DNA from 2 places in the Bacterioplanoides sp. SCSIO 12839 genome. Region 2 is predicted to be linked to the other one. Evidence: predicted binding sites of a transcription regulator. Region 2 holds the regulator's gene; the other holds the start of a gene.

Region 1 (12,053 bases), 1.7 Mb from region 2:
ATGGTCGTGAATTTGTTTCTCAGGGTTTCCAGACTCGGGCAAATTATGTGCTGAACAGCGCTGATATCACGCACGATGTTGAGGTTGGTTTGCGCATTCATCAGGATGAAATCAAACGTCATCATACCGAGCAGAGTTACCGTATGCTGCAAGGCGGGGATTTGCAGGCCGTTGATGGTACGTTTGAATCCACCACTCGCAATAAAGATGAAGCAACAGCAATTGCGGTCTATATCAAAGATGATATTCAGATTGATAACACAACGATCACCGTTGGTGTACGTCATGAAGAAATCGAAACCACTCGTACCGTATACGACCTGGTTAATGGTTCTAAAGTAAGTAAAACGACATTAAATCAATCCATTACTCTGCCGGGTATCGGGGTATATTCCCAGCTCACCGAGAGCTTCGGTGTGTTAGGTGGTGTTCATAAAGGTTTCACTGCCGCAACGCCAAGCAGCTCCGCTGATATTCAGCCGGAAGAAAGCATCAATTATGAGTTTGGTGGTCGCTACAGTGGCTATGGCCAGGCGGAAGTCATTGCCTTCTTAAACGACTATAACCAGTTCAGCGGCACCTGCTCGTTCCAGAATGGCTGTGATAATGATCTGGTGGATGAGCAAGCCAATGCCGGTAATGCTCAGGTGTATGGTGTCGAAGCCAGTTGGGGTCATGAATATCAGCTCAGCAATCTGTCGTTACCAGTATCAACCAGCTATACCTACAGCCGTGGTGAGTTTGGTGAAGACTTTACTGATACCAGTGGAGCGTTTGGTGAAGCTGGTTTGGATATCGAAGAAGGCTACCGTATTGCTTACCTGCCAGAACATCGCCTGAATGTACAAACCGGTTTAACCAATGGCGTATGGGCTGTTCATGTATCTGCTTTGTATCAGAGCGAAGTGCGTAATGTGCCGGGCAAAGGCAGCATTGCCGAAGAAGATAAGGTCGATGCTTACACCGTATTCGATTTATCCGGTAGTTATCAGGTAACCAAGCAGTTACAGCTATACAGCACAGTTGATAACTTATTGGGTAACGAATATGTGGTAGCAGTTAAGCCTTATGGCTTCCGCCCGGGTAAAGATCGTTCCGTGAATGTGGGTGCTAAATTTAAGTTCTGATTGTGTTTTGATCCGAGTTTTAATCTAACTAGTACCGTACAAAAAAGCCCGTCATAGATTCAATATCTATGACGGGCTTTTTATTTTCAGGCAACTTGCAGAAGTTTTACTGATCCTGCAGTGCAGAGCTTACAGGTCTTTCAATGCAGAAATCGTATCCTGCAGCACCTTCTTCGCATCGCCAGCAACCATCAACGAGTTATCACGGATAAACAGCTCGTTTGGAATACCTGCAAAACCTGGTGATAAGCCACGTTTAACCACAACTACGGTTTTGGCGTTATGCACGTCCAGAATTGGCATACCAAAGATCGGTGAGTTTGGATCTTGTGCCGCTGCCGGGTTCACTACGTCGTTAGCACCCAATACGATAGTCACGTCGGTTTGCGAGAATTCCGGGTTAATGGCATCCATTTCAACCAGCTGATCGTATGGAACTTCGGCCTCGGCCAGTAATACGTTCATATGACCCGGCATACGACCGGCAACCGGGTGAATGGCGTATTTAACGCTGGCACCCTGAGCTTCCAGCATATTAGCCAGTTCACGGGTTGCGTGTTGTGCCTGGGCAACGGCTAAACCATAACCCGGAACAAAGACCACGTTTTGTGCGCCATCCAGCAACATAGCCAGCTCATCAGCAGAAGAGAACTTCACTTTACCTTCGTAGAAGGCATCGTTTTCATCACGGCTTACACCAGCTGTTTCAGCCATTGAACCACCAAACAGAACGTTGGTCAGTGAGCGGTTCATCGCTTTACACATAATGCTGGTTAAGATGATGCCCGATGCACCTACCAGAGAACCGGTGATAATCAGGCCGTTGTTCTCCAGCACAAAACCCGCGGCAGCGCCTGCTAAACCGGAGTATGAGTTCAGCAGGGCAACAACAACTGGCATGTCGGCACCGCCAATTGGCATCACCAGACAGATACCCAGTACCAGACACAGAACAATCAAACCAGCAATCAGCAGATCAGAGTTCAGTGGATCAACCGCCGCGAAGTAAGCCGCACCAGCCAGCAGAGCCACTAAGCACAGTTTTACGATGGTCTTAAACAGGAAAACTTTGTTGGAATCACCAATGCTGCCTTTTAATTTGCCCACGGCAATAAAAGAACCGGTTAAGGTAACGGCACCAATCAGAATCGACATAATAACGGCAATCGACCAGTCGTAGCTGGGAACAAACTTGCCCATTTCAGCCAGTTTCTGGCTCTCCAGATAGTTCGCCGCAGCAACCAGCAGAGATGCACCACCACCAATACCGTTCAGAGCGGCAACCAGTTCTGGCATATCGGTCATGGCGATTTTTTTCGCTAAGATCGCACCAATGGTGCCACCAATTAACACACCAATAATGATGTATTCGTAAGTCACCACGTTGTTGTCGAGCAGAGCAACGATAACCGCAATCAGCATGCCGGTGGCTGACATCTGGTTACCACGAACCGCCGTTTTGGGGGTGGTCATACCTTTGATGCCGAGGATAAACAGTACGGCAGAAACCAGGTAACCTAAATTAATTAATGTATCCACAAATCAGCCCCTTACTTCTTTTTAAACATATTCAGCATGCGGTCGGTCACCAAGAAACCGGCCACAATGTTGATGGTGGCTAAGGCAATTGCCGCAACGCCTAAAACGGTCGACAGAACCGTAGTGTGCTCACTGCCGCCAGAGCTGATAATCGCACCCACAACGACAATGCCGGAGATGGCATTGGTGCCACTCATTAACGGTGTGTGCAGGGTAGGCGGTACTTTATTGATCACTTCGACACCGACAAAAACAGCCAGCACAAAAATGGTCAGGCTCATGATGAACATTTCCATCTTGGGAATTCCTCTTAAGCGTTTTCGATTTGGGCTTTTAAGCCATCGTGTTTAATGGCACCGTCTTCGGTCACTAACGTGGCGGCGATGATGTCGTCTTCCATATCGATATTCAGCGCGCCATCAGCGGTCATATTCAGTAGGAAGGTGGTGATGTTTTTGGTTAACAGCTGTGATGCGTGTACCGGAACACGACCTGGGTGGTCGGTGTAACCAATAATGGTGACGCCATCCAGATAGACTTTTTCACCCGCAACTGTACCTTCGACGTTACCGCCACGTTCAGCCGCCAGATCGACAATCACGGAACCTTTTTTCATGTAATGCAGCATGTCTTTGGTGATCAGGCGTGGGCTGGCTTTACCCGGAATCGCGGCTGTGGTGATGACCATATCGGCTTGTGAGATTTTGGTGGTCATCTGTTCGCGCTGTTTGCGGTAGAAGGCTTCTGACTTCTCGCTGGCGTAACCCGATTCGTTGCCGCTTTCGGTTTCCAGGTCAAACTCGACGAACTTGGCACCCAGAGATTCTACCTGTTCGCGCACTTCGGCACGGGTGTCGTAGGCTTCCACTACAGCGCCTAAACGACGGGCGGTGGAAATCGCCATCAGGCCAGCAACGCCAGCACCAATGATGAATACACGTGCCGGGTGAATCGTACCCGCAGCGGTCATTAACATTGGGAAGTATTGTGGCAGTGCCATCGCACCCGCCAATACCGAACGGTAACCGCTGATGGCACCCATGGAGCTTAATACATCCATCGATTGCGCGCGTGTCGTCCGTGGAATAAATTCCAGCGCAAACGAACGCACTTTTTTCTCGGCTAACTGGCTGACCAGCGGCAAGTTAAACCAGGCATCCAGCAGACAGATCAGGGTACTGTTTTCTTTTAACAGTGGGATTTCCTGATCCAGCGGCTGGCGGACTTTTAAAATAATATCCGCTTGTTGGTATAACGACTCTGCGGTTGGCGCAATGCTGGCACCACAGTTACGGTATTCGTCGTCAGCAAAATGTGCCTCGTCACCGGCACCTTCCTGCACAACCACTTCAAAGCCGTTATCCAATAGCGCCTGAATACCCGACGGTATCAGGGCAACGCGGGCTTCCCCAGGATAAATTTCCTTAGGTACACCAATTAACATAGTGTGTACTCCTGTTAAGTTAATTATTAAATGTTTTTAAGCGAGCAAAAGCCGCCTGCAGCCAATAAATGACTGTGGAAAGCGACTTTTAAAATCAGGGATGTAGTTACATAAGGGTGTTACATAGCAATCGGCTTTTCTGACTCGTCAGCCGGGCGTAACCCCAGCGTATATAAGGTGTGTGAACGCACCTGCTCCAGCAGTTGAGCGTTATCAATCAGAGATTCACCATAAGAAGGAATCAACTGTTTCAGACGCTGTTGCCAGCCTGAGTTCATCTGTTGCTCAAAGCAGCGTTCCAGTACTTCAATCATGGCTTTGGCGGCAACCGAAGCACCGGGCGACGCGCCTAATAATGCAGCCAGAGAGCCATCCGCTGCGGCAACCAGCTCGGTACCAAATTCCAGTTTGCCTTTGCCGTTTTCATCTTTTTTGATGATCTGCACACGTTGTCCGGCGTGCGCTAAGCTCCAATCGCTTGCCTTCGCCGCTGGTAAATATTGCTGCAGAGTTTTAATTCGGTCTTCATGCGACTGCATCACTTCACTGATTAAATAACGCGTCAGATCCATATTGTTCAGACCAACCTGCATCATCGGCAGCAGATTATTGGCGCTGACGGATTTGATCAGATCCAGCTTCGAACCTTGCTTTAAAAACTGCGTGGTAAATCCGGCGTATGGGCCAAATAACAAGGCGGACTTGCCATTAATAATGCGGGTATCCAAATGAGGAACCGACATTGGTGGTGCACCGATGGCTGCTTTGCCGTACACCTTAGCGTGATGTTGTTTTATAACGTCCGGGTTCTGACAGACCAACCATTGGCCTGATACCGGGAAACCGCCGTAACCTTTGCTTTCAGGGATGTTGGATTTTTGCAGCAACGGCAAAGCACCGCCGCCAGCACCTAAAAACACAAACTTCGCCTGAATGGTTTCGGCCTGGCGGGTGATGCGGTTCTTAACCACAACCTGCCAATGATCTGCAGATTTGTTGAGCTGGCTGACTTCGTGATTCAGCAGCAGGTCAAAACCGTTCTGCTGCTCCAGGTTATTCACCAGATTACGGGTCAGCGAGCCAAAGTCGATATCCGCGCCATAGCTCACACGGGTAGCGGCAACCGCTTCATCCTGACCTCGCTCGGCCATCACCAGTGGCATCCATTGTTGTAAAACCGCCGGATCTTCGCTGTATTCCATATCGGCAAATAATGGATGAACCGACAACTTCTGGTAGCGTTTGCGTAAAAATTCAACGTTGTCTTTACCCCAAACAAAGCTGATGTGTGGGGTTGGGTTGATAAACTGTTGTGGTGCCGGTAAATCACCGGAAGCAATAAGAGAAGACCAGAGTTGCAAAGAGACTTCGAAATTAGCGTTGATGGCTAATGCACGTTCTATTTCAACCTCACCCTTGGCATTTTCCGGGGTGTAGTTGAGTTCACAATAACCCGCATGGCCAGTACCGGCGTTGTTCCAGCCATCGGTACTTTCGGCGGCAATCTCGTCGAGGCGCTCAACCATCAAAATATTCAGTGATGGATCAAGCTTCTTCAGTAAAGTGGCCAGTGTTGTGCTCATGACACCACTGCCGACTAGTAAGGCATCAACGTGTTTTTTGGTCATCGTCAGTCTCCTGGGCCTGTTATTCAGGCACCTGTTCGGGAACAGCTCTTGTTTCAGAGTTGATCCGATTCCGGATGGCACAGGTCAGCGCCGGTTATTCAGAGCTTATGGCTCGATATTGATCAGATTGGTCAGGCCAATGGCGACAATATGGCGATTTATACGGATATGCGACTTTAGTCGCAATAGCTGAGACAGTTATCAATCAGTAGAGTTTTTTATATTTTGCATAAGCTTTTGTTTATGGATCAGCTGTTATCTATTTGTATTCGATTATATTTTGATCGTTTTTGTATAAGAAACTGTCCTCAAAGGCCTTGGTTGTGACGTATTCAGCTTTTTGGTTGTTATTTGATCAGCAACTAGGGTTTGGTTTTTGGATTCCTTACCAGAGAGGGGGGACGTATTACTCCTTTCAGATGAAGCTGTCTTATGAATCAGAAAATTATTTCATAACGGGTGGATTTTTAGTTTTTAACTGAACCTTTAGAGATTAAAAGTAATATTTAAATTCCAAAAGGGTATAAAAGTAATCGTCTGACGTGCCGTTATAAAGGGTGTAACGAACTAAGTTGAGCCCCGCATCGTGGGCAATAGCCACCTCGGGTGGCAAAGGAGACGAAGCTATGCCTCAAATTATTAATACCAACATTGCCTCGATTAATGCCCAGCGTAACCTGGACAAATCGCAGTCTGCTAACCAACAAGCACTGCAGCGTTTGTCATCCGGTCTGCGTATTAACAGCGCAAAAGACGACGCGGCGGGTCTGGCTATTTCGACTCGTTTTACCTCCCAGATCAAAGGTCTGAATGTTGCGACCCGAAACGCGGGTGACGGTATTGCACTGGCGCAAACCGCTGAAGGTGCACTGGGTTCTATTAACGACAGCTTACAGCGTATTCGTGAGCTGGCGGTTCAGTCTGCTAACGCAACCAACTCCGATGTTGACCGTGATGCATTGCAGGCAGAGGTTGATCAGCTGGTTGCTGAGATTACCCGTACTTCTGAAGAAACTGATTTCAACGGCCGTAATCTGTTAGACGGCTCTTTTGCTGCAACCTTCCAGATTGGTGCTAATGCCGGTCAGACGGTAGATATCTCTATTGCAGAGTTAACGGCTGATAAACTGGGTTCTTCATCTCAGTCTGGTTTGAGTGCTATCGGTACTGACAGTGCGTTGGAAAATGGCGACTTAACCATTAATGGTGTTGCAATTTCAGCTTCTCGCGCAGAAGACGACACGGCTTCTGTTGCTAATAATTCAGCTTCAGCAATCTCCAAGGCGGCTGCAATTAACCGTTTTGCTGATCAAACCGGTGTGACGGCTCAGGTAAACGAAAATGTTGCTGCCGGTAGTGAGCAAACTGGCTTAGCTGGCTCTGGTAAGTTTACGTTGAACGGCGTAGATATTTCTTTCTCTACCACTACTGATGCGGCACAAACTCGTGCAGCCATTTCTCAGGCGATCAATGCGGTTGCAGATCAGACTGGTGTGAAGGCGATTGATACTGAGTCTGGAGCGACAGGTGTGAACCTGGTTGCTGAAGATGGTCGTAATATTACTCTGACTTTTGACACGACCGATTTGACTGGTCTTGATCAAAATACTTTCGCATCAGCAACTGGCCTTTCAGGTGGTGCGGATAATGGTGGTTCAGGTTCGGTTTACACCAACACTTACGAGGGTGGTTATACCCTGATTGCAGATGGGGATCAGAAATCGATTGAAATTGGTGGTGGTAATGGTACCGGCCGTGGTGACCTGGCCAATGCGGGTTTAACCGCGGGTACTTACGACCGTGCCGAAGCGGTTACCGTTTCCAGTAAAGAGTCGGATAGTTCTACAGCGTCGTCAATTGGTGCTGACTCAGCAGCTCTGACCAATAAAGTTGCTCGTGCTGATGATAATCGTGCATCGCTGGATGGTGGCTCATTTGCAAACCGCTTGATTGCAACGGCTGAAACTACAACGGCGGATACTGAATTTGCAGTGGATGTGAATGGTACCGTTAGTAATGTGCAGGTTGCAGCGGGTCAAACCACAGCACAGGCCGCCGCTACTCTGGATGGTGTAACAGGCATTGACGTGCAGGAACGCATTGAATTCAGCGTTTCTAACTACGCAACTGCAGCGAATACTGCTGGTACTTTGACTCTTGCTGGTGCAAACATTGCTCTGGCTTCTTCAGATACCTTTACCGGTGGTACTGCAACAGCAGATCGTTTAACAGCATTGGCTGATTCGATTAACACCGCTACAGGTTTTACTGCTGGAGTGACGGTTACAGCGGAACTGAACTTCGCTAAAACAGCAGTCAATATTACGGTGATTGATGACACTCAAAGTGGTACGGGCCAAACCATCGCAACGGATGCCGGTACAACCTCTCTGACTTCTGCAGATTCCGCAGGTGCTGTGTCTGTTACGAATACAGCTCTGACATTGCAGGGCAGCCTGGAAATCAAGAATACCACTGCTGGCCAGTCCGTTAGTGTTACTGGTACAGAAGCTGGTGGTGCCAGCAATGCTGAAATTTTGGATGCAGGTACGCAAACCATTACAACCGATGGCTCTGATGTGCTGGCGACTTCTGGTGAAAATCAGCTGACCATTGCTGTTGGTGATGCAGCGCCAGTGACTTCCACGATTGCGGCAAACTCAACTGTTGCTGATATTGCAAACAGCATCAATACTGCCAGCAATGGCGTTAAGGCTTATGAAGAGATCAACCTGACTCTGGATGGCTCAACACTGGAGTCTGGTGATGTGCTGGATATTGCCGGGGTTGATGTCACGGTTGCTGGTGCTACTGGTAATTTATCGGATCTGGTTGATGACATTAACAGTACTGACTTCTCAGGCGCTAACGTTGATGTTTCTGCAACATTGGACAGCAGCGGTGAAATTGCCTTGCAGATTCGTAACTACTCAGCCACTGAAGTCACTATTGCTACTGAAGCGGAAGGTCGTGCTTTAACGGCTGAAAATGCCAACGGTGATTCCTTCGAAATTACTTCGGTTACTAAGAATGTTTCTGGTGAGTTGAAGTTCTTCTCTGAAGATGGCCAGGATGTATCGGTTAGCTTGTCTGATCCGGACGTGGGTGGTGAGCTGTATTCAGGTAACTCATCGACTGTTGACTATACCGGTGTTAATGGGCTTGAAGATGGCGATGTACTGATTAATGGTGTGACCATTGGTGGTGCCGATGTTAATGCTGATACGGCGTCCGCGACTGTAGCATCCGATGGTGCTCGTATCTTGTCTTCTGAAAAGTCTCAGTCAGCTATCGCGATTGCTGCGGCTGTAAACGAAGTTTCTGACGAGACGGGTGTTACTGCAACTGTTAACGCAACGGAAGTTGTAGGTGGCACCGGCGTTGATACCTCTACACTATCTCAATTTGAGCAGGGTGATCAGGCTGGCATTTTCATCAACGGTGTTGAAATTGGTGTTGTGACTCTGCAGAACGATGCAGGGAATAATATTGATACTGACCGTGCACGAGCTGATGCCTTGAATCTGATCAATCAGAATGCCGGTAAAACCGGGGTTACTGCAGAGGACAACGGTGTATCTCTGACCCTGACTGCTGCTGATGGTCGTAACGTATCTATCGCGATCGATGACCGCTCTGGTGCTAACGCTTCTATCGGTGCGCTGTTTGGTCTGGATTCTTCGGTTGCCGGCATTGGTGAATCAACCTTTGGTGCTGCATCAGTCGACGGTGCTGCCACTTCTTCCGAAGCGGCGACATACGAAACTACATACGGTACTGTGAAGCTCTCTTCTGCTAAAGAGTTCACCTTAGAAGGTGGTGCTAACGGTAATTCTGAGTTGAACGCATTGGGTCTGGCAACAGGCACCTATGGTGGTGGTGAAGATGGTCAGTTCCTGAGTGATATTGATATCTCTACCTTCGAAGGTGCAACAGCTGCAATTACTGCCATCGATAACGCGATTGGCCAGGTAGCCAGCCAGCGAGCTGACTTGGGTGCGATTCAGAACCGTCTGGAATCTACTGTAAGTAACCTGCAGATCACCTCTGAAAACCTGAATGCTGCAAACTCCCGTATTCAGGATGCGGACTTCGCGGCTGAAACAGCGGAACTGCAGCGTACTAACGTACTGCAGCAGGCGGGTATTTCGGTACTGGCTCAGGCCAACGCCGCCGGTCAGCAGGTTCTGTCTCTGCTGGGATAAGTTCTTAAGAACTTACTTCTACGGCCTTTTGCCCTCTGGGTGAGGCCGTAGTTCCCCATTAAGAGATATGAGGTGATTTATGAGTGATTTAAAAGCCAATATTAATGATCGGGTTCTGCAGCTTTCTTCTGCAGCACAAAAACCGGTAACGGCTGTATCCTCGGGTGCTCGTGCATATCAGGCAGAACAGGGAGCGGCGGTATCCGGCAAGGATTTGCCGCAATCCACTGCTCCGGCTGCCACCGCTGAAAGCGAAGCTATTAGCCGCGAGAAGGTGAAGGAAGCCATCTCAAAGTTAAACGATTATGTACAATCAACCGAACGTACGCTGGACTTTCAGTTAGACGAGGATAGTGGCCAAACCGTTATTAAAGTGTTTGATAAGCAGTCTTCTGAGTTGATTCGTCAGATTCCCGACGAGCTGGCTCTGACACTGGCGCAGAAATTGAATGACGAAGAACCATCGTTATTATTCAGCGCTCAGGTGTAAGCAAGGCTCTTGTGATTAACAGATGACTTAACTGACACAGGCTCTAATAATAACCCCGGATCGGCCGATAAGGTTGATACCGGGGTTTTCTTTTTTCAGCTCTCAACCGCAAGGTATTGAGGAAGTATATGGCAGCAATTGAATCGTTGGGTTTAGGCTCTGGCGTTTTGACCAATGATCTGGTAGACAAAATCATTGGTGCAGAACGAGAAGCCAGTGAGCTTCGCTTAGATCGCGAAGAAACTATTGTTGATGCCAAAATTACCGCTTATGGTGAAATTCAGTCGCTGGCGGATAAGCTGAAATCCGCGGCTGGCGCACTGGCTTCTCCCAGTGAGGCGGGCTCAACCATTGCGACCTCTTCTGATGAGTCCATTTTAACGGCAACCGGTTCGGCATTAGCTGATCCGGGCACTTACAATATCGAAGTGTTAAATACGGCTAAGTCACATTCATTGGTAACGGCGGCGTATTCCAGTTTTAACGAAATTATTGGTTCGGGTGAGATTCGTATCACCTTTGGTGAGATCAGTTATAACGCTGGTGGTGATTTTCTCAGCCAGGATGTGAACCCTGATAAGGGTGGTGATCCGATCACCATTGATTCATCTAACCAAACTTTGAGCGGTATTCGCGATGCCATTAATAACGCTAATATTGGCGCGCGTGCGAATATTATTAACGACGGCACGGGTTATCGCCTGGTTATCAGCTCAGAAGATACTGGTGCTGAAAATGCGCTACGCATTGAGACTTTTGATGCCGATGGCAATCTGGCGACATCCGGCTTGTCGGCGTTGGCCTTTAATGAAAATCAAAACGGCAGTGGTAATCTGGAAGAGACTGCCCGTGGCGAAGATGCTCAATTGCAGGTTAACGGCCTGACTATTACCCGCTCATCCAATTCGGTGGATGAAGTCATTGATGGCGTCACACTGGACTTAAAAAGTGCGGATGTCGGAAAACAAGTCACGGTTTCTGTTGAGCCGGACTCTGAAGGTATTCAGGAAAATATTCAGGCGTTTGTTGATGCTTACAATGAATTTAAAAAATTCTCTGATGACCTGACTTCCTTTAATTCTGATACCGAACAAGCGGGTTTGTTATTAGGTGATTCCACCATTCGTTCGATTCAACAACAAATCCGTTCGTTAATCAGCCAACCCATTGTTGGTTTGGCGGGTACGCAGTATCGTTCTTTAACTGAATTAGGTGTAAACACCGATCGCAACAACGATTTTTTGTTAGGATTTGATGCCTCTGTTTTTAACAAAGCCATCCGTAACGAGCCGGATTCAATTGTTAGTATTCTGTCGAAGAGTGGCAATACTTCCGATAGCCAGATTACTTATGTCAATGACTCCATTAATACCCAGCCAGGTAGTTACGGAGTCGAGATTACTCAGCTTGCAACTCAAGCCAAACTCCTTGGCGGCAGTGTCAGTACGTTGGACTTTTCCCAGCCGGTGATCATCGATGAAAACAATGACGGCTTCACCATTAATGTTGATGGTACTAATGAAGCGGTAACATTAACCCATGGCAGTTATGCCACTGGTGATGACTTAGCCAAACAAATTGCGCTGCAGATTAATAGCGGAAAAAATATCCGTAATAACT
Region 2 (12,053 bases):
GCTGATCACTCTCATGAATATGAATAGAACCGCCATTCCGTTTGTCCACCATCAGCTGCATACCACCCGGAGCCACATAGACATGACCCGGTTTCAACAGGTCACCTTCTTCCGCTTCTTTCACCGTTAACGGGCTCATGGCATTTAAACGTTCAGCAAAGGCTTTGGTAAATGAACCTGGCATGTGCTGAACAATCACAATGGGGGTTTTAAAGCCAGCCGGGATGGCCTTGAACAAAGTCTGCAGGGCTGCCGGACCACCGGTAGAGGTACCAATCATCACCAGCTCTTTTTTCCCCACAGGCTTGGGAGCCACTGGAGCAGCAGCCGACGGCATCACCCGGGTCTGATTTTTAGCCACGCCAGCAATTTTATTGGTCAGAGCTTTACGAACTTCCGCCGTACCTTTGGCAATGGCGTCAAAATTTTTGGATAAAAAATCGAGTGCACCAGCATCCAGTGCGTCCAATGTCACCCGGGCACCTTCAAAGGTCAGCGAAGAAAACATCAGAATAGGAACCGGGCGCTGCTGCATGATGGTACGTACGGCAGTGATGCCATCCATCACCGGCATTTCGTAATCCATCGTGATCACATCCGGCTTAAGCGACTCGTTTAATTCAACCGCTTCACGGCCATTAGCCGCATCACCAACAACCTCCATACGGCCATCGGCATTAATAATTTCAGAAACCCGACGTCGGAAAAAGCCGGAATCATCCACCACCAGAACACGAATCGTCACTCAAATTTCCTCGATAACACCTCGCTCAGTTGACGAGATAGATTATTAATGCGGCACCCTGTGACACAGGAAAAACCTTATTCAGGCTACTCATCACACGCTAGCGTGATGAGTAGTGATTCAGCATACTTGGAATATCCAGAATCAAAGCAATGCGGCCGTCACCCGTAATCGTGGCCCCGGCCATGCCGGCAGTGCCATGCAACATTTTGCCCAGCGGTTTGATAACCACTTCTTCCTGGCCAATAAGCTGATCCACCACGAAGCCAACCCGTTTGGTACCGACCGACACCACCACAACATGCGCCGTTTCATCGGCTTTGGCATGGGCTTCACCTTTCACTAACCAACGTTTGAGGTGGAAAAGTGGTACCGGCTTTTCACGCACAACAACCACTTCCTGACCATCCACAATATTGGTCTGCGTCAGATCCAGGTGAAAAATTTCGTTCACACTCACCAGCGGGAAAGCAAATGCCTGATCTTTCAGCATCACCATCAGCGTTGGCATGATCGCCAGAGTCAGCGGCACTTTGATACGGATACTGGTGCCTTTACCCATTTCCGAATCGATGTTGATGGTACCGTTCAGCTGGGTAATTTTGGTTTTCACCACATCCATGCCAACACCACGACCCGACACATCCGAGATCTGCTCTTTAGTGGAGAAGCCTGGCGCAAAAATCAGGTTGTAACACTCATTTTCAGTCAGGCGATCAGCCGCATCCTGATCCATCACACCTTTTTCAACCGCTTTACGGCGCAACACGTCAGCATCCATACCACCACCATCATCTTCGATGATCAGCAGAATATGGTCCCCTTCCTGTTCAGCTGACAACACGACGGTACCCACACGTGCCTTACCGGCCTGCTCACGCACGTCTGGCATTTCCACACCGTGGTCAACCGCGTTACGCACCAGGTGAACCAAGGGGTCGGCTAAGGCTTCAACCAGATTTTTATCCAGATCGGTTTCTTCGCCGCGCAGTTCAAGGTTAATTTCTTTCTTCAGCTGACGAGCCAGGTCACGTACAACCCGAGGGAAACGACCAAACACTTTTTTGATTGGTTGCATCCGGGTTTTCATCACCGATGCCTGTAGGTCGCCCGTCACCACATCCAGGTTAGCCACGGCTTTCGACATCGATTCGTCGTTGCTCTTCAGCCCTAAACGAACCAGGCGGTTTCGCACCAACACCAGCTCGCCCACCATGTTCATGATGTCATCCAGGCGCTTGGTATCAACCCGTACCGTGGCTTCAGCTTGTGGAGCACTGTCTTTATCAGCCGGGCGCTTCGCAGCAGGTTTTGCAGCCGCTGGTTTTGCCGCAGCCGCTTTGGGTTCCGGCTTAGGCTGTGGCTTGGGCTCCGCTTTTGGTGCTGGCTTAGGCGCTGATTGGGTTACTTCAGCAACGGACTCTGGCGCTTTTTCTTTAGCGGAAGACTCATCCGCCGCTGCTGAGTGTTTCCCTTTTCCATGTAAACGATCCAACAGCTCTTCAAATTCGGAATCGGTAATCAGGTCATCACCCGATGACGGCGTCGCCGGCTCAGCCGCGACTTCAGGCTCAGCTGCCGCTTGTTTGGCATCATCAGCGCTGATGTGTTTACCTTTGCCATGGATCTGATCCAGCAAAGCTTCAAATTCATCTTCCGTAATTTCGTCATCACCGTCGTCAGCACCAGCAGCACCGTCAACATCAATAAACAGCTCAGCACCATCATCTGCAGCCGGAGCAGTGCCAGAGGCTGCCTCTGCCGGAGCACCATCTAAGGCATCCAATAACTGCTCAAATTCATCGTCGGTGATGTCGCCCGAGTCGCTTTCTGATGGCGTTGGTATTGGTATTGATGTTGACGCTTCTGTAACTGGCGTTTCTTCGGCAACAACCGGCTCAACGGCTTCCGGTTCTGGCGCAACCTCTTCAGCAGCCGGTGACGAGTCACCTTCACCTTCTGGCAATGCCAGCTGATGTAAGCGCTCAATTAACGCGGGATCTGCCGCTTCTGGCTCAGCACCGGAACGCACGCTCTCGAACATTTCGTTGACTGAGTCCAGCGCTTGCAACACCACATCCATCAAATCCGGATTAACGCTACGATTACCATTACGCAAGGTATCGAACACGTTTTCAGCGGCATGACAACAATCAACCAGCGCATTTAACTGCAAGAAACCTGCGCCACCTTTGACCGTGTGAAACCCACGGAAAATAGCGTTTAACAGATCATTATCATCGGGTCGTTGTTCAAGATCGACGAGCTGCTCGGAGAGTAATTCAAGAATTTCTCCGGCTTCAATCAAAAAATCCTGGAGGATTTCTTCATCTGCATCGAAACTCATCCGTTAGCTCCTTTAAAAGCCAAGACTGGATAACAAATCATCAACGTCATCCTGGCTGCTCACTACATCATCACTGTCTTTGTTAATCTGCGGGCCTTCAGCAACAATATCTGCTTCTTCAGCGACCGCCTCTTCAGTGACAGACTCTAAATCCGAATGAGTGATTCCCGTGATGGAGTCAATATGCCCTGCCATCGCTACCAGGTTCACTAACCGGGTTTCCACTTCACGCACCAGTTCAGCCACTTTATGAATGACCTGGCCGGTTAAATCCTGAAAATCCTGCGCCAACATAATGTCGGATAACTGGCCTTGCAGCGTTTGTGACTGCTGGGCACTGTCTTGCAGAAAAACATTGATTGATTTGGTCAATGAACGAAATTCTTCAGGTTTTAATTCTTTATTTAAAAAGCGCTGCCACTGAACCGACAAATCGGCAGCACGATTGTGAATATCAGCTGCCAAAGGCAAACTGGCATCCACAAGATCCATGGTGCGGTTGGCCGACTTATCGGTCATTTCAACCACATAAGCGAGCTTATCCGTTGCGTGTTCTATTTCAGAACCAGCACCAATGGAGTCAATCTTCAGATTTTTAATGGATTCGTGCAGCGCTCGCGTCAGCAGACCAATCTCGTTGTATAAGGTGCGATCACGTAATTCATTCAGATCGTTTACCATGGCAACGGCTTTGCCAAGGTTGCCACCTTCGAGCTGCTTCAACATATTTTCTGCCAGCGAACGAATCTCGGAGCCAACTTCGTGGCTGTCTCCCGGTTCTTTGCTATCAGCTGTGTTATCAGCCATGAGTTTGCCTTCCGGTTAGCCTTCGACGCGTTCAAAAATCTTATCGATTTTTTCCTTTAGGACAGCGGCAGTAAATGGTTTCACTACGTATCCGTTAACACCCGCCTGTGCTGCAGCCACGATCTGATCACGCTTCGCTTCTGCAGTCACCATCAATACCGGCAAAGATTTCAGGCGATCATCCGCCCGAACCTTTTTCAACAGATCGAGGCCCGTCATGCCCGGCATATTCCAATCGGTAACCAGAAAATCGAAGTCTCCGTTTTCCAGCATTGGCAGCGCGGTTGTACCGTCATCGGCTTCTGCGGTATTGGTGAAGCCCAGATCACGCAGTAAATTTTTGACAATTCGTCTCATCGTAGAAAAATCATCAACGATAAGAATCTTCATATTTTTGTCCAAAACGACCTCCACTAATCGACTTTGCACATTCCAAGTCGTTACTAAGATTTAGTGTAGACCTTGTCGGTGCTTTATCCAGAAAGGAATCAGGGATAAGGAGGATTCTTTTACGATTACTGATCAGAAATGGGAAACAGGACAAGTTTCCTTGATTATCAGCAAGTTAGATAAACATGATAAAACAGTGCATGAAGCAGGTTACGACAGGACAAGAGCGGCCAGGTGCTGTTAAGGCTAGTGAATCCAGTCAGTCAAACGGGAACGTAATCGTGCCGCAGCCTGACTGTGTAGCTGACTAACCCGGCTTTCACTAACGCCCAGCACTGCGCCAATCTCTTTCAGGTTGAGTTCTTCATCGTAGTAGAGTGCCAATACCAACTGCTCACGCTCTGGTAACAGCTTAATGGCTTCGGCCAGGTGTTGCTGAAACGCACCGCGCTCAATGCCTTCCAGAGGATTGGGGTTTTCACCCACAAACACATCGGCACCGGATTCGGTTTTTTCCAGCACTTCTTCATAGCTGAACAGACGACAGCCAGCGCTGTCCTGCAATATCGAGTGATACTCTTCCTGAGAAATGCCCAGATGCTCCGCCACCTCTGCATCTTCAGCATCTCGTCCTTTGACACTTTCAATTTGTTTAATCGCATCGGAAATACGGCGGCTGTTACGGTGCACCGAACGGGGTGCCCAATCGCCACGACGAATTTCGTCCAGCATGGCACCACGAATACGAATACCGGCATAAGTTTCAAAGCTGGCACCTTTGCCGCCATCGTATTTACGCGCCGCTTCGAGCAAACCAATCATGCCCGACTGAATCAGATCATCCACCTGCACACTGTCTGGTAAACGCCCCAGCATATGATGGGCAATACGTTTTACCAGCGGTGCATGCTGACGAATCAATTCGTCGACATTATTATTCTGAACTTCGCTATACACCAGACAACTTCCAGCAGACACAAATCAAGCCTCTGTTTCCTGCACCAGCCGATCAACAAAAAATTCCAGATGACCACGCGGTGTCGCTGGCAATGGCCAGGAATCCACTTTTTTCGCCAACGCTTTAAATGCCGTCGACGCTTTTGCCCGAGGGTAAGCATCCACCACGGCTTTCTGGCGCTGTACCGCACGTTTGATGGCATCATCCTGAGGAATCGCGCCAACGTACTGCATGGCAACATCGAGAAAACGATCCGTCACTTTCGTCAGCTTACCGAATAACGCATTACCTTCCTGGGGAGACTTCACCATGTTGGCAATGATACGGAACCGGAACACACCGTAATCCCGGTTCAGTAATTTGATTTGTGCGTAGGCATCGGTGATGGAAGTGGGTTCATCCGTTACCACCATCAGCACTTCCTGCGCAGCGCGAACAAAACTCATCACTGTATCCGAGATGCCCGCGGCGGTATCAACAATCAATACGTCAATATCATCACCGATATCGCTGAATGCCTGAATCAGGCCCGCATGTTCCATCGCATTTAATTGCGACAGTTTTTGCGTACCAGAAGACGCCGGAACAATACGGATTCCACCCGGCCCTCTCACCATCACATCACGTAACTCGCACTCACCCTGCAACACGTTTTCAATGGTTTTGGTTGAGCTGATGCCTAACAGAATATCAATATTGGCCAGGCCCAGATCGGCATCCAGTACCACCACACGACGGCCCATCTCAGCCAGCGAAATAGCCAGGTTCACCGATACATTACTTTTGCCCACGCCGCCTTTACCACCGGTGACAGCGATCACTTGTACGGGATGCCTCGACATATCCGATTATGCTCCTTGTTGAAAACGGGATTGAGTCGCCAGATGCATGGCTTCCGCCGCTTGCCAGCGGGTACGCGCCATACGGGCCATTTGTTCGGCCAGTTTTACCAGCTTATCCGCTTCCGGGTAATGCACATCATCCGGAATATGCGGCCCATCGGTAACAATGGTGACGGGCAGCTGGGTCAAGGCCGCTACACTCATCGCAGGGCCCAGGCTGAAACACTCATCCAGTTTGGTAAATACGCAGCCAACCAGGCCAGCTGCTTTAAAATGTTCATAATTTTCCTGCAGGCAACGCCCCTGACTGGTCAGTGGCAGTACCAACAATTTCTTCAGGCCAGAGCCCGCTCGTTTAAGCATAGACAATTGTGTCTGAAAATGTGCGTCCTGACTGGCTAATCCCGCACTATCCACCAACACCAGCTTTTTATCCTGGGTTTTCAGCAGCGCATTTTTGAGTTCTTTTTCGTTGTGAACTTTGTGCAGTGTCACGCCTAACAAACGTGAGAAGGTGCTGATCTGGTCGTGGGCTGCGACACGATAATTGTCCAGCGTGATCAGTGCGACCGAATCAGCGCCGTGATGAATCACAAACTGCGCCGCCAGTTTACCAATGGTGGTGGTTTTGCCCGCCCCGGTTGGCCCTACCAAAGCGTAACGTCCGCCTTCTTCCAGCAGTTGAGGTGGCGCAACAGGTAAATCGGCTGCGATTAATTTCAATGCCTGTTGCCAGGCTTGTTCCATCGCTTGACCATCATCAATCTGGCTGGCAATGCGATCAGCCCAGGCCGGCTCCAGACCCACATCCTGACAACGCTGCCATAACTGAGACTGCTGCCAGGTCAGAGGACGGCCAGTATCCCAGGCGCTGCCCTGATGGCTGACCATCCAGTTTTTTAGTTCACGTAACTCATCACTCATGGCGCTCATGGCATTGCCATAACGTGCTTCGGAGGCTTTAACCCGCTCCCCCAATGACTGCACTGCACTCAGATCAGCAGCTGGCTTAACCGAGTCTTGTGTTGAAGCCGGTGATGAAGAGGAAGCCGATGCCTGAGCCGGGCGCTGAGAGGTATTGCTGTAGCTTTTCTGCTTCAGCCCCTGCAACACATCTTTCAGCCCTTCTGCTGAGCTGACATCCGAAGAACGGGCGTACTGAAGTCGTTGCTGTTTGTCCAAAGATTGCTCATCAGAAGCATGTCCATCTGACGTCACTTCACGACTGGCTTTTACCGCTTCCAGCTCGCGCTGTAATTCCAGCTGACGGGCGACATCCGGGTTTTCTTCCGATGCCCCTGATTGATAATCCAGCGCCGCCACGACTTCAAACCCTTCAGCCACTTTTTTGCTCGACATAATCACCGCATCGGCTCCCAATTCCTGAGAAACCTTGCGTAGGGCAAGCTGCATATTGGCAGCAACAAAGCGTTTCACTTTCATTATCCAACCCCGTTAATTATGTTGATATCAGCAACCGGCTGATGGCTGTCGGTAAAAAATTAATTGTTCTGAGCGCCCACGTTAGCAACGATGGTAATACTCTTGTTATCCGGTATTTCCTGATACGCCAACACGGTTAATGCCTCGATGCCATTACGGATAAATTCCGCCATTGCCGCCCGTAATTGTGATGTCACCAATAACACCGCCGGACGACCTGCCATCTCTTGCTCCTGTGCCGCATCAGCCAGAGAACGCTGTAACGTTTCTGCCATGCCTGGCTCTAGGATCAGGCCATACTGTGCACCTTGCTGAGCACTCTGCTGTAGTGTCTTAAGCAACAACTGTTCCAGTTGAGGTTCTAAGGTGATTACCGGCAGCTCATCCTCGCTGCCAAAGACACTCTGGACGATCATGCGGGCTAATGACAGGCGGGCAGCACTGACCATGGCGGCGGTATCTTGACTCTGACCGCCCATATTCGCCAAAGACTCGGCGATAGAGCGCAGATCACGTACCGGTACACCATCCTTCAGCAACGTCTGTAAGACATTGAGTAACTGGCTGATGCTAACAGTATTTGGCACTAGTTCTTCGGCCAGTTTCGGAGAGGTTTTCGCCAGCATATCCACCAGCTTCTGAACGTCTTCATGGCCAATTAATTCATGCGCGTGTTTTTGTAATTTCTGGTTGATATGAGTCGCCACCACCGTACTGGCATCAACCACGGTGTAGCCCAGTGTTTGCGCCCGGTCTTTTTGTTCCGCATCAATCCAGAAGGCTTCCAGACCAAACGCCGGGTCCTGAGTCGCCAGACCATCGATCTTGCCAAACACCTGACCCGGATTAATCGCCAGTTCCCGCTCCGGATAAATTTCAGCTTCCGCCAATGTCACGCCCATCAAGGTCACGCGGTATTGATTGGGCATCAGATCGAGGTTGTCGCGGATATGCACAGACGGCATCAGGAAGCCCAGATCCTGAGAGAGTTTACGCCGCACGCCTTTAATGCGATTCAGCAGCTGGCCACCTTGGTTTTTATCCACCAATGGGATCAGGCGATAGCCCACTTCCAGCCCCACACGGTCCACCGGCTCGACGTCATCCCAGCCCAGCTCTTTCACTTCCATTTGTTTAATGGCGGCTTCAGCCTGCTGTTGAGGCGCGGCCAGCGCATTACCGGGTTCAGCCCCTTCGGTAGCGGCGGCGACTTTAGGCTGTCCGCCCAAACGCTGAGCAATGGCATCACCCAGCTTGCCACCTTCGGTTTTCCAGTGGGAAAAATACGCGGCTATACCACATGCCGCAGCGGCACTGAGAAATACCAGATGTGGCATACCCGGTACAATGCCCATCAGAAACAGCAAACCAGATGTCACGCCCAGGGTGCGTGAAGAGCCAAACATCTGGCCCACCACCTGATCCCCCATGCCTTCATCACTGCTGTTACGGGTGACCATAATGGCGGTGGCGGTTGACAGTAACAGCGATGGAATCTGCGCCACCAGACCATCACCAATGGCTAATAAACTGTATGCAGAAATCGCATCACCAAAGCCCAGAGAATGTTGGCTCATACCAATCGCCAGACCACCCACCACGTTGATAATCAGAATCAAAATACCGGCGACGGCATCACCTTTAACAAACTTACTGGCACCGTCCATCGAACCATAAAAGTCAGCTTCGGCAGCGATATCACCACGGCGTTTTTTGGCTTCATCCGCTTCGATTAAACCCGCGTTTAAGTCCGCATCAATCGCCATTTGTTTACCGGGCATGGCATCCAATGTGAAACGCGCACTTACTTCCGAAACACGGCCAGCGCCTTTGGTCACCACCACAAAGTTGATGATCACCAGAATGGTAAACACCACCAGACCCACGGCGTAGTTACCACCAATCAGAACTTCACCAAAGGCTTCGATCACTTTACCAGCCGCATCGCCACCTTCGTGGCCGTACAACAACACCACCCGTGTTGAGGCCACGTTTAGTGCCAGACGTAACAAGGTTGCAACCAGAAGAATGGTGGGGAAAACCGCAAAATCGAGGGGACGCTGAGCGTAAACACTCACCAGTAACACCACAATGGATAAGGTGATGTTAAAGGTGAAAAACATATCCAGCATAAAAGGTGGCAGTGGCAGGGTCATCATACCCAGCAGCACCAACACCATAATCGGAATGCCTAAATTACCTTGTGCCAACAAGCTGGCGGCCTGTTTGAGTTGGCCTGTTACCTGTTGTTTGGAAGCTACCGCCATGTGCACTCTCTGTCTGTGTAAAACATTCTGTAAAAATGTGTCAAAAAATCATCAGTTTTACAGTTAGTGCAAGAAGCTTTCCTAAATCGAACAATCCGAAAATTTAATTGGGAGAACTGCCATCCGGGTCCACACGCAGGTCTCTCGGAATCGGCATATCCGGCTTGCGCTCTGGTTTCGGACCACTGCCTTTAACAAACTGATCCATCTGGAAGACGTAAGCCAGTACCTGTGCCACGGCAACGTATAAACCTTCGGGAATTTCCTCCCCCACCTTGGCGTGGGTAAATAACGCCCGCGCCAGCGGCGGTGCCTGCATTTGGGCAACGTTATGCTCTTTGGCAATTTCACGGATTTTCAGAGCAACCTGATCACTGCCCTTCGCCACCAGTATCGGCGCCTGCATGGATTCCGCAGCGTATTTTAATGCCACGGAATAATGGGTTGGGTTGGTAATCACCACATCGGCATCCGGCACATCGGCCATCATGCGACGCTGGGCGACTTCGCGCTGCAGCTGGCGAATTTTACTTTTAACTTCCGGCTTACCTTCGGTCTCTTTGTATTCGTCTTTGATCTCCTGCATCGACATCCGCAGTTTTTTGGTATGGCTGTACACCTGCCAGGGGACATCAGCAATGGCAATTAAGATGGTGGATAAACATAAAAAAATCACCGCCCAGATAATGGTGTCGATGGTGTGCATAATTGCCAGTTCCGTGGGCTCGTGTTTAATGCCCATGATGTAATCAAACGAGAACAGCAAAACCGCCACAGCAACCGCACCCACCACCAGCACTTTGGCCCAGGCCTTAACCAGCTCCACCAGCGAATTCATCGAAAACATGCGTTTAAGTCCACTGAGGGGATTTAAACGATCCAGTTTTGGGGTAATGGCTTTGGTTGAAAATAACCAGCCCCCTACGCCCAGAGGCCCCGCGAACGCGGCAATTAACACCAGAATCAGCCAGGGCGTCAGTGCCAGTGTGGCTTCCCATAACGCTGCACCCAGGTGATTTGACATAATACGGGTATCAAATAAGGCTTCGCGCTCAAGACTGAAACTGAAACGCGCAATTGTATTGATATGGTCTGCCATCCAGGGGCCAAAGGCCAATAAACCCAACGCACCAATCACCAACACCAAAGTGGTGGCCAGTTCTTTGGATCGCGGAACCTGACCTTCTTCACGGGATTTCTGGAGCCTTCGCTCCGTGGGTTCTTCGGTTTTTTCCTGACTGGAATCTTCTTCTGCCATAACGACCTACTGCAGCGTCAGCTTTTTCATGAATTCAAACAGGGTATCCATTTGCGCCTGAAAACCTGTCGCCATTTCGCCAACACTGAGCCACATAACAAACAAACCCACAATCATGGTCACAGGGAAACCTAAGGCAAAAATATTCAACTGTGGGGCAGCCCGGGTCATTACACCAAAGGCCAGGTTAACCACCAACAGTGCGGCAATCGCAGGCAAGGCAATCACCAGTGCAGCCGAAAACATCCAGCCACTCCAGCGCACGATCAAACCAAAATCTTCCGCACCAAACCCCTGCATCGACACCGGAAACGTGGTGAAGCTATCGATTAAGATTTCAATTAATACCAGGTGGCCATTCAGCGAAATAAACACCAGGCTGACGAGGAATAAAAACCATTGAGAAATCACCACAACGGATGCCCCCTGGCTGGGGTCAACTGTCGTCGCAATACCCAAACCGGTTTGCATCGCAATTAACTGACCTGCAATCACATAGACCTGGGTCAGCATTTCAACGATAAAACCCAATGCAATGCCAATCAGCATTTGTTGCAGAATAATAATAAACGACGCCAAGGAGATAGCGTCGACTTTAGGCATTGGAGGCAAAACAGGCACGACCGCCAAGGTGATAGCAACCGCTAAAAAAATCCGCACCCGCTGGGATACCATACGACTGCCAACCAGAGGCATCACCATCAATAACCCGGCGATACGGGCAAACGGATAAAGGTATCGACTGATCCAGTGGCTGACATCAAGCGGGTCTACTTCCAGCATCGTGCTTTTCCGTCAGCCAATAATAAAAGGAATGTTCATGTAAATCTGGCGGGTAAAATCCAACACCATGGCCACCGCCCACGGGCCAAAACCAATAATGGCTAAAAGCGTCACCACCAAACGAGGCAAAAAACTCAGGGTTTGTTCGTTAATCTGTGTGGCTGCCTGAAAGGTGCTGACCACCAGGCCGATAATCAGACTCGGAACAATCAT

Evidence for each region. Region 2 encodes FliA, which starts transcription of late flagellar genes. Its sites were predicted from a motif close to CTAAAGTTNNNNNNNNNNCNGCCGATA; they were not measured.
Region 1: the regulator FliA is predicted to act here: its motif matches at 10,477-10,503, upstream of fliD (flagellar filament capping protein FliD).

What each region holds. Positions count from the first base shown of each region.
Region 1 is NZ_CP073745.1:2,894,839-2,906,891, reverse strand. It holds gene KFF03_RS13275 (TonB-dependent receptor domain-containing protein) at 1-1,127, shown strand, start outside; gene KFF03_RS13270 (NAD(P)(+) transhydrogenase (Re/Si-specific) subunit beta) at 1,257-2,666, opposite strand; gene KFF03_RS13265 (NAD(P) transhydrogenase subunit alpha) at 2,678-2,962, opposite strand; gene KFF03_RS13260 (Re/Si-specific NAD(P)(+) transhydrogenase subunit alpha) at 2,977-4,110, opposite strand; gene mqo (malate dehydrogenase (quinone)) at 4,230-5,765, opposite strand; gene KFF03_RS13250 (flagellin) at 6,365-9,943, shown strand; gene KFF03_RS13245 (flagellar protein FlaG) at 10,023-10,433, shown strand; gene fliD (flagellar filament capping protein FliD) at 10,562-12,053, shown strand, end outside.
Region 2 is NZ_CP073745.1:695,682-707,734, reverse strand. It holds gene KFF03_RS03360 (chemotaxis response regulator protein-glutamate methylesterase) at 1-745, opposite strand, end outside; gene KFF03_RS03355 (chemotaxis protein CheA) at 846-3,092, opposite strand; gene KFF03_RS03350 (protein phosphatase CheZ) at 3,105-3,899, opposite strand; gene cheY (chemotaxis response regulator CheY) at 3,915-4,301, opposite strand; gene KFF03_RS03340 (RNA polymerase sigma factor FliA) at 4,536-5,267, opposite strand; gene KFF03_RS03335 (MinD/ParA family protein) at 5,271-6,089, opposite strand; gene flhF (flagellar biosynthesis protein FlhF) at 6,096-7,532, opposite strand; gene flhA (flagellar biosynthesis protein FlhA) at 7,592-9,799, opposite strand; gene flhB (flagellar biosynthesis protein FlhB) at 9,903-11,057, opposite strand; gene fliR (flagellar biosynthetic protein FliR) at 11,064-11,840, opposite strand; gene KFF03_RS03310 (flagellar biosynthetic protein FliQ) at 11,853-12,053, opposite strand, start outside.